DNA from 4 places in the Acidovorax facilis genome. Region 1 is predicted to be linked to each of the others. Evidence: predicted binding sites of a transcription regulator. Region 1 holds the regulator's gene; each other region holds the start of a gene.

Region 1 (3,412 bases):
GCCATGCCCCCACCGCCCTGCCCGATCAATGCCCCACAAGGCGCAGAACACATGGCCAAACAATGGGACCCGCCCACGAGTCCCATCAGCAAGGCGGTTGAGGCGACCGTAGCAATCATGAGAATCAGATGATGCGCGAAAAACGGGCGCGGTTGCGGTCAGCCTGCAGGTAACGGTCAAAGACCATGGCAATGCCGCGCACAAAGAACCAGCCCATGGCAGTGACCTCGACCCCATCGGGCCGCACCACCACAAGCCCCTGCTCGGCCATGGTTTCCAGTTGCGCCAGCTCGGCAGAGAAGTAGTGGCGAAAGTCGATCAACCACGCTTGCTCCATGGGCTCAAACAACAGCTCGCCTTGGCACATCAGGGCCATGATGACCGCGCGGCGCACGAGATCGTCGCGCGTCAGGGCCAACCCACGAACGACGGGCAGGCGCCCCTGATTCAGAAAATCGTAATACTCATCCAGGGTCTTGGCATTTTGGCTGTAGGTGGCTCCGACCCGGCCAATCGCAGACACCCCCAGGCCGATCAGGTCGCAATCAGGTTGCGTACTGTAGCCCTGGAAATTGCGGTGCAGACGCCCCTGGCGCTTGGCGACTGCCAATGCATCCTCAGGCAATGCAAAGTGGTCCATGCCCACATACACGTACCCTGCATCCATGAAGGCGTCCAGCGAGCGGGAGAGCATCGACACCTTGCCTGCAGCCGCTGGCAACTCGGCCGAAACAATACGGCGCTGAGGCTTGAAACGTTCTGGCAGATGGGCATACGCGTACAACGCGATACGGTCAGGCCGCAGCTGCGTAACCTGGGCCAGCGTGCGGTCAAACGACTCTGGCGTCTGACGAGGCAGGCCGTAGATCAAATCCACATTGATGGATTCAAAACCCAGCGAACGTGCGGACTCCACCAGCGAAAACACCTGCTCGGCAGGCTGTATGCGGTGAACGGCCTTTTGAACCTCGGGATCGAAATCCTGCACCCCAAAGCTCAGTCGGTTGAACCCCAGTTCCGCCAGAACTGCAAGGCGGTCCGCATTGACGGTGCGAGGGTCCACCTCAATCGAATACTCCCCGCCCGGCGCCAACGAAAAGCTGCGTTTGAGCATGCCCATCAGCTCCCGCAAGCCCTCGTCCGATAGAAAAGTGGGCGTGCCACCACCCAGGTGAAGCTGACTCACCACCTGCCCCGTGCCGCAGTGTGCTGTGTGCAAGTCAATCTCGCGGCTCAAATACCGCAAATACACCTCTGCCCGATCATGGTGTTTGGTGATGATCTTGTTGCATGCGCAGTAGTAACAAAGGGACTCGCAAAAGGGGATGTGCACGTACAAAGACAGCGGCAAGGCCTTCGTCATGGAGCCCAGCCTGCGCTGCTCCAAGGCAAGCGCGTAGTCGTCCTGCCCAAAGGCCTCGACGAAACGGTCAGCTGTTGGGTAAGAGGTATAACGGGGCCCTGGCACGTCGAAACGGCGCAGCAGCTCGGGCGAAACAGCGGTCATGGGCAAATTCCTTGCGTACACTTCGACTGTGCCGTAAGCTGCACTCCATGTCCTTGACCTGCATCAAGTGATGGGCCGGGACGAAGAGCGACAATTTGATGCACATCAGTCGCCCACCCGCACCCAAAGGCCCAGCCTGTTAGGCATATGGGGCGATATGCTCAAACCTTACCCAGCCTCTGTTCCTATGAACCCGCTCACCATCAAAGTCGCCTGCTCCAACTGCAACCTGCGCGAGCTGTGCATGCCGGTGGGGCTGAGCGAGGAACAGCTGCAACGCATTGACGAGGTCGTTGCCGTTCGCCGCAAGATCAAACGCGGTGGAACCCTTTTCCGCAACGGCGAATCCTTCACCTCGCTCTATGCCATTCGAACCGGCTTCTTCAAAACATGTGTAGCCACCGAAGACGGGCGTGACCAGGTCACGGGTTTTCAGATGGCAGGCGAGATCATCGGCCTTGATGGCATCGTGAATGACCACCACACCTGCGATGCAGTGGCCCTGGAAGACGCGGAAGTCTGCGTCATGCCGTTTGACCGCATCGAAGAGCTGTCCCGCGAAGTCACCGCCTTGCAGCACCATGTGCACAAGATCATGAGCCGCGAGATTGTCCGCGAGCATGGCGTGATGCTGCTCCTGGGCAGCATGCGCGCTGAGGAGCGCCTGGCCGCGTTCCTGCTCAACCTGGTTCAGCGCCTGCACGCCCGGGGGTTCTCGCAGTCCGAGCTCGTGCTGCGCATGACCCGCGAAGAGATCGGTAGCTACCTGGGCCTCAAGCTCGAAACCGTGAGCCGCACCTTCTCCAAGTTCGTGGAAGAAGGCATTGTCGAGGTCAAGCAGCGCCATGTGCGCATCCTGGAGACCGAGGCCCTCAAGCGCATCGTGAACAACCAGCAAGCCTGCCACTGAACCTGCTGTCGTCTGCCATCCTGGCAGTCTTTACCACATTGACCTTTGCCAATAGGTGGCACTACCGCTCAAGGGCACGATGATGTCTTGCGGCAGTCATCGGGACGCTCGCCTTCGGGAACCGGGCAACGGTTAAGTTCAAACGGTGACATGGCCAGCAGCGTGGTCAACGCGCTGGATGCCATCGTGATCATCCAGAACGCAAAAAAGGCCAGCGTGTACACGCCCTGCCGTGACAATGCCAACGGCTGCCCAAACCAGTGCAGGTCTTGCGGATCCACCATCGCAAAAACCAGCATTTCCATCACACCGGCCATCAAAAAAGCCGGCCAGGCAATCCACATCACGCGTTGCATCCACATTGGTTTGTCTCCTGGTAAGGCCGTGCAGGCATACTGCCCGGCCAGGTGGGTTCAGCGCGGCTGGTCCTGGACCGGGGTGGCAGCGTGGTTGCGGCCCTTCATGGCTGGCAACAGGCTTTTTTCTGGGGTGGCCAGTGTCTTGTTGATCTCGATGCCCTGGCGGTAATAATCTTCCGCGACCACAGGGTCGGGGCGCGATATCGCGAGCCACAGGGTCACAAACCCTGCAATGATCACGATCACGGGACCGGCGATGATCAGCCACACATGGCCAAACCTCCACCAGGGTGCAGCGGCAGAAGGGGCAGTGCCGAGGGCGGAACTGGATGGCATGGTGCTTACTCCTCAAAAATTATCTTGCTCAAAGCAAGACCCGCGAAGGTCTTGCACCGGGTCGCTCGCTGCGTTATCGCGGCACCAGAAACACGGATTTCTCGCTCACATGGGCGTCCGCGCCCAAGGCTTGCACATCGAACTGCACGGCATGTGATCCCGAAGGGGCTGATCCATACGGTATCTGCAGACGGACGGCCACCCACCGGGACTCCGCCGCACCGATGTCCACCTCGGCATCAGAAGCGACTTCCAGCCCTTCAAGGCCACGCACACTGATGCGATAGCGCTGGGGGCCTT
Region 2 (3,412 bases), 2.0 Mb from region 1:
CTGGCCAACCGCATTGCCATGGCGCCCCTGACGCGCAACCGCTCGCCCGAGGCCATCCCCACCGACCTGGTTGCCACCTACTACGCGCAGCGCGCCAGTGCCGGCCTCATCATTTCCGAGGCCACGGCCATCAGCCCGCAAGCCCAGGGCTATGCCGATGTGCCCGGTCTGTACGGCACCGAGCAGCTGGATGGCTGGAAGAGGGTGACCCGCGCCGTGCATGACGCCGGCGGCAAGATCGTTGTGCAGCTGTGGCACGTGGGCCGTGTCTCGCACACCGACCTGCAACCCGGCAACGCCGCCCCCGTCGCGCCCTCGGCCGTGCAGGCCAACACCAAGACCGTGCTCATCAAGGACGGCGTGCCCACCTTCACGCCGACCTCCATGCCTCGCGCGCTCGATGCCGAAGAGATCCCCGGCATCGTGCAGGACTACCGCCACGCCGCACGCAACGCCATTGCGTCGGGCTTTGACGGTGTGGAGATCCACGCGGCCAACGGCTACCTGATCGACCAGTTCCTCAAGACCGGTGCCAACCAGCGCACCGACGACTACGGCGGCAGCATTGCCAACCGCGCCCGTCTGCTGCTGGAAGTGACCCGCGCCATCGTCGAGGAAATCGGCGGTGGCCGCACCGGCATCCGCCTGTCGCCCGTCACCCCCGCCAACGACATCGTCGACGCCGACCCCCAGCCCCTGTTCGACCACGTGGTGCGCCAGCTCGCGCCCCTGGACCTGGCCTACATCCACATCATCGAAGGCGCCACCGGCGGCCCGCGCGAGGTGGAAGGCCGCCCGTTTGACTACGCCGCTCTCAAGGCCGCCTACCGCGCAGCCGGTGGCAAGGGCGCCTGGATGGTCAACAACGCCTACACCCGCGAGCTGGCCGATACCGCCCTGGCCCACGGTGCCGACATCGTGGCCTTTGGCCGCCCCTTCATCGCCAACCCCGACCTGGTGGCGCGCCTGGAGAGCAACGCCCCGCTGAACGAAATCAACCGCGCGACGCTGTACGGAGGCGGTGCTGAGGGGTACACCGACTATCCAGCCTTGGCAGCGGGCTGAACAGCCCTGTCCACCAAGCGGCAGTCTCGCCACACAACGGTGGATACCGGCGCGCCCCAAGCCAGGGCCGCCGCGCAAGGGCCGCCCCGCCACGCTGGCGGCGTCCCCCTTGAGGGGGAAGGCGCCGAAGGCGACTCAGGGGGGGCTTCCAAGCCCAATCGGGCTGGGCGCCCGCATCACGATGCGGGTGAACAACCGGTCATACGCCGCATCGCGCGGCTTGCCCGGGGCCAGCGGGTTGGTGTTGCTGGCAAAGGCCGCGTCAATGGCCACCCAATCACCGGGCTGCAGGCACTCCTGCGCCGCCGGCAGGACCACGGTTTCCTCGGTGCGCATGTGCTCCAGGTAAAAGCGCACATAGCGCTGCAGCGCGTCGGCGAAGGCCTCGCGGCGGCCATCACCCATCAGCTCCCAGCCCAGCAGCAGGTGCTGCAGCTCCCGCACCGCTGCCTCGCCACCTTCGTGGTCGCGCTCCAGCTGCGCAATGGCCTCAGCGGCCTGGGGCGCGCGCTCGGCCACTTTGGGGAAAAGCCACTGCGACTCTTTGGGGTGGTGCTGCCTTTCGGGAAACTCGTCGATGTAGAACAGCATGGCCCGCATCACGTCAAAGAACGCGGCAGGCGCATCGCCCGGGCCCTGGTCCAGCATCAGGCGCAAGGAATGGAGCACAGCCGCAAGCGACGCATGCTCTTCGCGAATGGTCCGCAGGCTGATCGACGGCATGGTGCACTCCCCAGGGTGATACGGGGTTTCAAGATTGCCACGATGCGCGCCTACACCGCCTGACGCAGATCAAGAGATACCGGGGCTGCCACGCCGGGGGCCCCAAGACGCCTCACCCATCCGAGGCCAGGATCATCCGGTCCGTCAGCTGCGGCCCTGATACCCGATCCTCAAAGGCTGTTGCGCAACTGGATGATGGCGGCACCGACCGCGCTGGAGGCCTGCGAGAACGGGGTATTGCCCGCCAATGCCTGCTCGGCGTCCGCGTAGTTGCCCCGGTTGATGGTTTGGGCAATGGCGCCTGCCACTTCATGGAAGTCGCGGTGCTTGCCCACCAACGACTGGAAGGCAGGCAAGGCGCCATAAGACCCCTGTCCTTTGCCATGCAGCCAACGACCCAGCTCGCAGCAGTCATCGCGCCTGATCGTGTCGGCATCAAGCTGCTGATGCTTCTTGGCGGCATCGCGCAACTTGGTGCGCCACTGCGCATGGGCCTTGATGGCCGAATCAAGGTCAACACCCTGGACGGATGGAGCCGCCAGCGCCATGGATGTACCGTGCTGTAGGGCGACGGTCTGCCGCACGCCGACGGAGTGCTGGTCGTCGGCCAGATGGAACTGCTGCACCACCTGCGACAGCCGCGCGGCCTGCTCGCGAAGTGATTCGGCGGCAGCAGCGGACTCTTCCACCAATGCCGCGTTCTGCTGCGTCATGCGGTCGATCTCGCCCACCGAGCCATTCACCTGGCCGATGCCGGCCGACTGCTCGGACGCCGCTGCCGTGATCTCGCCAATGATGTCGCCCACGCGCTGCACACTGCTCACGATGTCCTTCATGGCCGTGCCCGCTTCTTCCACGTGGCGCACGCCACCGTCCACGGCCGTCACGCTGTTCTGGATCAACCCCTTGATGTCGCTGGCTGCTGCGGCAGAGCGCTGCGCCAGGCTGCGCACTTCGCTGGCCACCACCGCAAAGCCCCGGCCCTGTTCCCCCGCGCGGGCGGCCTCAACGGCAGCGTTCAGCGCGAGGATGTTGGTCTGGAACGCAATCGAGTCGATCAGGCCGATGATGTCGCCGATCTTGCGGCTGGAGGTGGAGATCTCGTGCATGCTGGCAACGGCCTGCTGCACCACGCCACCGCCGTGCGTGGCCATCTGCGAGGCCGAGGCCGCCAACTGGTTCGCCATCTGCGACGACGACGCCGTCTGCTGCACCGTGGCGGTCAGCTGCGACAGCGAAGACACGGCCTCCTGGGCGTTGCTGGCCGTCTGCTCGGTGCGCTGCGACAGGTCCTGGTTGCCCGTGGCAATCTCCTGGCTGGCTGTGGCGATGTTGCCGCTGGCATCGCGCACCTGCGCCACCAGCGCGCCCAGGCCCTGCTGCATGTCGCGCAGAGCGCGCTGCAGGTCGGCCACTTCATCCTTGCCCTCGGCCGCAATGTGCTGCGAGAGGTCGCCCCCCGCAATCGCCTGCGCCATCCTGCGTGCGTCTTCCAACGGGCGGCAGATGGAGTTCATGTTCATCAGCGTGGTGGGCACCACCACCACCACGGTGATCAGCACGGCCAGCACAAACAGCCACTTGGTCTGGTCAGACACCTCGCCCTGCTGCTCCACCGACTTGG
Region 3 (3,412 bases), 120 kb from region 1:
GCCGTGCGCCCCGCACGCCCACCGCTGCACACACGCTACCTGCCCGGCGGCATCGGCGCCATGGCGTTTGACCAGGTTGCCACCGGACGGCTGGGCGGGCCAGGCACGCTGGTGGCGTTCTCCAGCGGCTCGCTGCTCAACATCGCACAGGGCCGCTTTGGCCCGCACCCGGTGAGCGCCGTGCGCTGGATCGCCACCCTGGGCACCGACTACGGCGTGGTGGCCGTGCACCGCGAATCGCCCCACCAGCGCCTGCAAGACGTGGTGGCCGCGCTGCGCAAGGACCCGGCCCGCGTGGTGTTTGGCGCGGGCGGCACCCTGGGCAGCCAGGACTGGATGAAAGGCGCCCTGCTGACCCGCGCCGCCGGGCAGGACCCCAAGCGCATGCGCTTTGTGTCATTCGAAGGCGGCGGCGAGGCGCTCAAGGCCCTGCGCGGCGGCCACATCGGCGTCTTTACCGGCGATGCCGCCGAGGCCCGGCAGGCCCTGGAAAAAGGCGCACCCCTGCGCTTTCTGGCCGTGCTGGCCCAGGCCCGCCTGCCCGGCGCACTGGCCGATCTGCCCACAGCCCGTGAGCAGGGCGTGGACCTGGTCTGGCCCACGGTGCGCGGCCTGTACATGGCCGCCAGCGCCCCCGATGCCGCCGTGCGCGCCTGGGTGACGGCTTTTGCCGATGCGCTGGCCGCCCCCGGCTATGCCGCGCTGTGCAGCCAGTACGGCCTGTACCCGTTTGCACGCACCGGCGCGGCGCTGGAGGAGTTCGTGCAACGCAGTCTGGCCGACTACCGCCAGTTGGCACAGGAGCTGGGCCTGCGGTCCTGGCCGCGCTGAGGCGGCTGCTGCAGAGCCCGTGCGGTGGTCTCAGAGGATTTCTGGCCCGCTCACTTCTCCAGCCACCACTGGATTACCACCTTGGCCAGGAACCCCAGAAACCCCACGCCCAGGCCCAGGAAGAGCACAAAGGTGCCAAACCGCCCGGCCTTCGATTCCCACGCCAGCTGCCCGATGATGAACAGCATGTAGGCGATGAACGCCCCCACGCCATAGGTGAGGAAGAAGCCCGAGATCTGTGCCTCGGTGAAGCCAAATATCACGATGCCCCTCCAGGCGTACGCGCCGGTGCAGCGGGTGCAGCCAGGTCGCGCTCGGGCAGGCTGGATGCATCCACCAGGTCGCGGTAGGCGTGCCAGCTGGCGTGGCCCAGCATGGGCATCACGGCGATCAGGCCCAGCAGCAGCGAGCCCAGGCCCAGCAAGGTAAAGCCCAGGATGATCGCCGCCCAGAACGCCATGGGCAGCGGGTTGACCACCACGGCCTGCCAGCTGGTCAGCACCGCCTGCAGCAGCGTGGCGCGGCGGTCCAGCAGCAGCGGCATGGCCACCACGCTGGACGCAAAAATCGGCGCGGCCATCAGGCTGCCCAGGGCCAGCCAGATTTCAAACAGCCAGCCATCGCGCGCCATGACCACGTGGCGCAGAAAGTCGAGCGGTGTCTCGATCGGCACCGGCGCCAGCAGCGTGATGAGCGCCGCCGAAGTCATGACCCAGCCCGAGGCCGCCAGCGCCAGCAGGGCGCCAAACTGCACCATGCACCAGTAGTCGTTGCCCCATTTGTTCACGTGGCTGTTCTGCCAGTTGAACCAGGTCTTGAGCACCACGCCCAGGTTGGCGGGCTCGCCACGCTCCAGCGCGCGGCTCAGCGCATACAGGCTGGTGGCCAGCACTGGCGCCACCACCAGAAAGCCCGACAGCGCCCCCGCCAGCAGCCAGAAGCGGTGGTGCGCTACGGCAAAGATGGCAGCCCCAAACAGCGTGAGTGCCAGCCCATGGGCAAAACTGATCCAGCCCGCCCGCGCCATGTCGCGCCAGGCCAGCACCAGCCAGGCCATGGGTTGCATGAGGCCGATGGTGCGGATGGTGGGCAACGGGGGGGGAGTACGGGGCATGGTGAGGGGGTCGCTGAGCGACGGGTGAGTGTGACCTTATCGGGCAACGGCTTCAACCACCGCACGCCCAAACCTTGACCTGAGGCAAGAAACCGGGCCAGCGCAGCCGGTCAGGCGAGCAGCCTGCACAGCGCAGTGAGGCTGTCCACCGTGGCATGGGGCGGTGTGTCGTCGTGCGGCCAGGGGTGGTTGGCGCTGTTGATCCACACAGCCTGCATGCCCGCGTTCAGCGCGCCCTGCGCATCCAGCCTGGCATCGTCGCCCACGTGCAGCACCTCGTGGGGCAGCACATCGACGGCCGTAGCGGCAGCGTGAAAAATGCGCGCATCGGGCTTGGCCACGCCAAACTCCGATGCGCTGATGCTGTGGCGAAAGTAGTGGCCGATGCCGATGCGGTGCACGTCGGCATTGCCATTGGAGACGGCCACCACCGGGTAGCGTGCCGACAAGAAGGCCAGCGTGTCGTGTGCGTCGTCAAACAGCTCCACGCGCATGCGCTCGGCAAAGAACAGGTCAAACGCCGGTTCGGCCAGCGCGGGCTCGTCGCCCGCCTGGGTCAGCGCCAGGCGGATGGACTCGCGCCGCAGCGCGCTCAGGTCGTGCAGCAGGTCGGGTCGCAGCGCCACCATCTGGTTGCGGATGGCGCGCAGCGATTCGGTGCTGGAGAACAAGGTTGCCGTGGCGGGCGCATGGTGCGTGAGCCAGTCCAGCAGCACGCGTTCAGCCCGCGTGATGGTGGGCCAGATGGGCCAGAGCGTGTCATCCAGGTCGATGGAGATGGCGCGGATGCGGGAGGTGTCCAGCTGCAGCGCGGTGGGCTGGGCAGCGGGCAGTTCAGCGGGGGAATCGGGCATGGTCTGCAGAGAATACTCCACGGTCACCGAAGGGCCGGTCCGTTTGCCACAATCGGGGCATGCGCTCACCCTTCCACACCGAACCCCCTTACACCCACGGCCAGGCCGAACGCACTGGAGTGCTGCTGTGCAACCTCGGCACGCCCGACGAACCCACGGCCCCCGCCGTGCGCCGCTATCTGGCGCAGTTCCTGGGTGACCACCGCGTGGTGGAGATCCCCAAACTCGTGTGGCTACCCATCCTGCACGGCATCATCCTGCGCACGCGCCCGGCCAAGTCGGCCGCCAAATACGCCAGCATCTGGACGCCCGAGGGCTCGCCCCTGGCGCACTGGACGGCCAAGCAGGCCACGCTGCTGCGGGGCTGGCTGGGCGAGGCAGGCCACGCGGTGCTGGTGCGCCACGCCATGCGCTACGGCAACCCGTCCATCGCCAGCCAGCTCGATGCGCTCAAGGCCGAGGGCGCCACGCGCATCCTCATCCTGCCGCTGTATCCGCAGTACTCAGCCACCACCACGGCCAGCGTGTTCGACGCCGTGTACACCTGGGCCGCCGCTACCCGCAATGTGCCCGAGCTGCGGTTTGTGAACCGGTACCACGACGCCCCCGGCTA
Region 4 (3,412 bases), 1.7 Mb from region 1:
AGGTCCTGGAGGCTGCGTTCTGCCCGCGCAGCGATGCCAACCCCGTGGGTGCGCAGGATTCACCCGCCGTGCGCCGGGCCCTGCGGGATCTGTCATGGCGCATGGCTGCGCTGATACTGCCCCGCACCGCAGGGCACTGAAGCAGCGTCGAAATATTGAAAAAATATGGCCCTAGCGCTTTACTGAAAAGCGCTAGCAGCTATCAAAATTAAAGCAAATTCGCTGCACCTACACCACCACGGTGCGGTTGCGGCCTTCGCGCTTGGCTGCGTAGAGCGCTGAATCCAGCGCGCGAAGGGTGATGTCGAGAGGGCGCAGGGGATCGAAGTTGGACAGCCCCATGCTCACGGTCAGCGCCAAGGGCGGCGTCACCCCCGGCACCGGGTGGGTGGTCAGCGCGTCATGCACACGCTGCGCCACCGCCTGGGCCTGCTCCACCCGGGTAGCAGGCAACAGGGCCAGAAACTCCTCGCCGCCCCAGCGGCTCACCATGTCTGCCGCGCGGAACACATCGCGGCAGAGCGTGGCAAAAAGCTGCAGGGCCTGGTCGCCCACATGGTGGCCATGCACGTCGTTGACGCGCTTGAAGTGGTCGATGTCCATCATCAGCAGGCAGGCGGGTTCGCCGTCGCGCCGCAAAAGGGCCTGCTCCTGCAAAAGGCGCGCGGTGAACGAGCGCCGGTTGGCCAGGCCGGTCAACACATCGGTATGGGCCAGCACGGCCATCTGGCGGCGCGCTTCTTCCAACTCCACCAGCATCTGGCCCTGGCGGTCGTTGGCGCGCTTGAGCTCCAGCAGGCGGATCACCTGGCGCGCCAGCGCACACAACATGTCCTGGGCCTTTTGGGACAGATGGCGCGGCCGGTGGTCCAGCACGCAGAGCGTGCCCAGGGCATAACCATCGGGCGTGACCAGCGGCGCCCCGGCATAGAAGCGGAGCGGATTTTCTTGGGTCACGATGCTGAAGTGCGCAAAACGCGCATCCTTCGCCAGGTCGGGCACGATGAAAACGCCGGGCTGCCGCACGGCGTAGCGGCACACGGACTGGTCCAGCGGGGTTTCCCGCAGCGGGAGCCCCACTGAGGCCTTGAACCACTGGCGGTGGCTGTCGAGCAGGCTGATCAGGGCGACTGGGGCTTCACACACATGGGCCGCAATCCCTGCCAGGTCGTCGTAGGCGGGCTCCATCGGCGTGTCGAGAATGCCATAGCGCTGCAGGGCTTGGAGACTTGCGGCCTCGTCGTACAGAGCCACAGGGGAAGAGGTTTCGGCCATGAAGCACAGCGGTCATGCCGCCCACTTGCCTAGAGACTTGGCAGCATGCCACACCGGCGCGGCCTACGCACGGGGGTAAGAGCCTGTTGACGCTCTCAGGCCATTGCCGCTGGCTCGGTGGCGGTAACACCGGCCGAGGTGTCGGAGCAGGTCGATCCACCACAACCCTGGATCAGTTCGCCCGGCAACGCGTGCGGCGCGTGCACCACGCCCGAGACCGGGTCAAAGCCCACACGGCGCAAGTGCAGGGCCAGCGCAGCGTCCATGCTCTGGGCGTGCTGCGGAAACCACAGCGCCAGTTCGCTGGCCATCACACGCAGCACTTGCAGGTCACCTTGCTGGGCCCTCACCACCCCTTCGCGCATGACCTGCAGCACCACCCGGTGCTGCATGCTGTGGCAGTTGCCCGAGGCAAAACGGGTGGACGCCATCCAGGCGTCCTCTTGCGCAAAATGGTGATCGGTGTGCTCCACGAGCGCATGCCAGGTCGAGAGCAGCTGCGCATCGTCGGCCCGGTCCACGGCGGCCAGCAGGTCCACGAATTCGCGGTGGGTGTCGTCCATCAGGGGCAGGTCCAGGGCCAGCGCGTCCGACCATTCGAGTTGTGCCATGGGAATCCCTTTGCAGCGAGACAAAAACAGGGCATGAGCTTAGGCCGCCAGCCACCAGGGCGTGTTGATGCAGGTCAGTTCGGCATCAACCACTCAGTACCATCCGGACTCCACAATAAAAAATGCCCCGCACGGGGCGGGGCATTGTGAAGACTGCCAGCGGCTGGGAGTACCGGCCACTGAGAGGTCCCCAGCGGATCAGCTCTTGCCGTACATGCGCTTCATGTCGTCCACACACTTGGACTTGGCATCACCCGACAGCGCATCGCAGCGCTCCTTGGCGGCCTTGTAGTTGGCGTCGTTCTTTTCAGCGTTGGCATCCTTGCGGGCCTCTGCCACGGCGGCGCCCTTTTCGGCGGCGTTGTCAGCAGGCTTGGCCTGCGCTGCGGCAACCTTGGCATCTTCCTTGGCCTTCACCTGGGCAGCCTTGGCATCCTTTTCACAGACATCCTTTTCATTGCCCTTCAGGTCATCGCATTTTTCCTTGGCGACAGAGTAGGCAGCGTCAGCGCGGGCTTCTGCCACCTTCTGGGTGGCCTTGGGGCTCGGCTTGTACTGGGCTTCCAGTTCTGCCTTGGCCACATCTTCCTTGCCCTTGGCTTCCTTCACACAGACGTCCTTGGCGTTGGCTTTCAGGGCATCACACTTTTGTTTGTCGGCCTTGTAGTCGGCCGAGATGCGCTCCTTGGCGGCCTTGTGCTCGGGTTCGGTCATGGCGAAGGCAGAGGTTGCCAGCAGGCCGGCAGCCACGGATGCGATCAGAGTACGTGCGAATTTCATGGGTTTCTCCTCGGGATTGGGTGATTCAGGGGTGTCCAGCTGCCTGCACCAGGGTGCGGGAGCCGTCGTTTCCCGTGTTGCTGCAGGGCAGGGGCCGAGCCCCTGCGCCGGGCAACCGGTCAGTCGTTGAAGCGGAAGTCCGGGTGGCGTTCTTGCCATTCCTTGAGCTGCTTTTCGGCTGCGTCGCGGGCAATGCCCTGGCGCTCCTGCAGCTTGCCCAGGAACTGTTCACGCTTGCCATCAATGACGTCAAAGTCATCGTTCGTGAGCTTGCCCCACTGTTCAATCATCTTGCCTTTGAACTGCTTCCAGTTGCCCTTGAGGGTGTCTTCGTTCATGGTCTTCTTCCTTGCGGTTGTTTCGCTGCGGCCATGCCACCGATATGGCGGTAAACGGTGCCGGTCAGCGATGAGCCCACTGTAGAAACCCCGCGCCGCGCCACACGTAGGCAGTCAGAGGCAGAGAACGTCGGCCTGTGGACTACACCGATGCCAGACAAGCCGCTCGGGATCGCCGCTCAGAAAACCGTGGGTGAATACGCCATAGTCGAAACCGACCTCATTGGGTAAAAAGTTGCATTTGGTGACTTTTGTAGTCATTCATAACGATTTAGCCCGAGTGGCTCCCAGTTGCAAATCCATACACTTGATTCACCGGCCTTGGCACCCAGGGCAGAGCTACCAACGCAGACGGCCCGTGCACGCGATGCGTTGGAAGGCTCTACGCAGGGTGTTGCTCGCGTGACA

The links. The regulator FNR, encoded in region 1, switches genes on or off when oxygen is low (the NO sensors DNR and NnrR bind a similar motif). The targets are predictions, from matches to a motif close to TTGATNNNNATCAA.
Region 2: a site for FNR is predicted at 1,848-1,861, ahead of ACQ4MJ_RS21085 (hemerythrin domain-containing protein). Genes of this name have one in related genera too.
Region 3: a site for FNR is predicted at 2,020-2,033, ahead of ACQ4MJ_RS12315 (DUF2189 domain-containing protein). Genes of this name have one in related genera too.
Region 4: a site for FNR is predicted at 1,951-1,964, ahead of ACQ4MJ_RS19540 (hemerythrin domain-containing protein). Genes of this name have one in related genera too.

Annotation. Positions count from the first base shown of each region.
Region 1 is NZ_CP192460.1:2,582,460-2,585,871, forward strand. It holds gene ACQ4MJ_RS11675 (sulfite exporter TauE/SafE family protein) at 1-119, opposite strand, end outside; gene hemN (oxygen-independent coproporphyrinogen III oxidase) at 125-1,507, opposite strand; gene fnr (fumarate/nitrate reduction transcriptional regulator Fnr) at 1,695-2,417, shown strand; gene ACQ4MJ_RS11690 (hypothetical protein) at 2,486-2,779, opposite strand; gene ACQ4MJ_RS11695 (FixH family protein) at 2,831-3,112, opposite strand; gene ccoG (cytochrome c oxidase accessory protein CcoG) at 3,186-3,412, opposite strand, start outside.
Region 2 is NZ_CP192460.1:4,595,959-4,599,370, forward strand. It holds gene ACQ4MJ_RS21080 (alkene reductase) at 1-1,065, shown strand, start outside; gene ACQ4MJ_RS21085 (hemerythrin domain-containing protein) at 1,201-1,788, opposite strand; gene ACQ4MJ_RS21090 (CZB domain-containing protein) at 1,959-2,336, opposite strand; partial or broken gene ACQ4MJ_RS21095 (methyl-accepting chemotaxis protein) at 2,391-3,412, opposite strand, start outside.
Region 3 is NZ_CP192460.1:2,698,253-2,701,664, forward strand. It holds gene ACQ4MJ_RS12305 (tripartite tricarboxylate transporter substrate binding protein) at 1-831, shown strand, start outside; gene ACQ4MJ_RS12310 (DUF2788 domain-containing protein) at 882-1,094, opposite strand; gene ACQ4MJ_RS12315 (DUF2189 domain-containing protein) at 1,091-1,945, opposite strand; gene ACQ4MJ_RS12320 (HAD-IA family hydrolase) at 2,056-2,799, opposite strand; gene hemH (ferrochelatase) at 2,859-3,412, shown strand, end outside.
Region 4 is NZ_CP192460.1:4,261,016-4,264,427, forward strand. It holds gene ACQ4MJ_RS19530 (hypothetical protein) at 1-140, shown strand, start outside; gene ACQ4MJ_RS19535 (sensor domain-containing diguanylate cyclase) at 229-1,275, opposite strand; gene ACQ4MJ_RS19540 (hemerythrin domain-containing protein) at 1,371-1,886, opposite strand; gene ACQ4MJ_RS19545 (hypothetical protein) at 2,085-2,666, opposite strand; gene ACQ4MJ_RS19550 (CsbD family protein) at 2,786-3,004, opposite strand.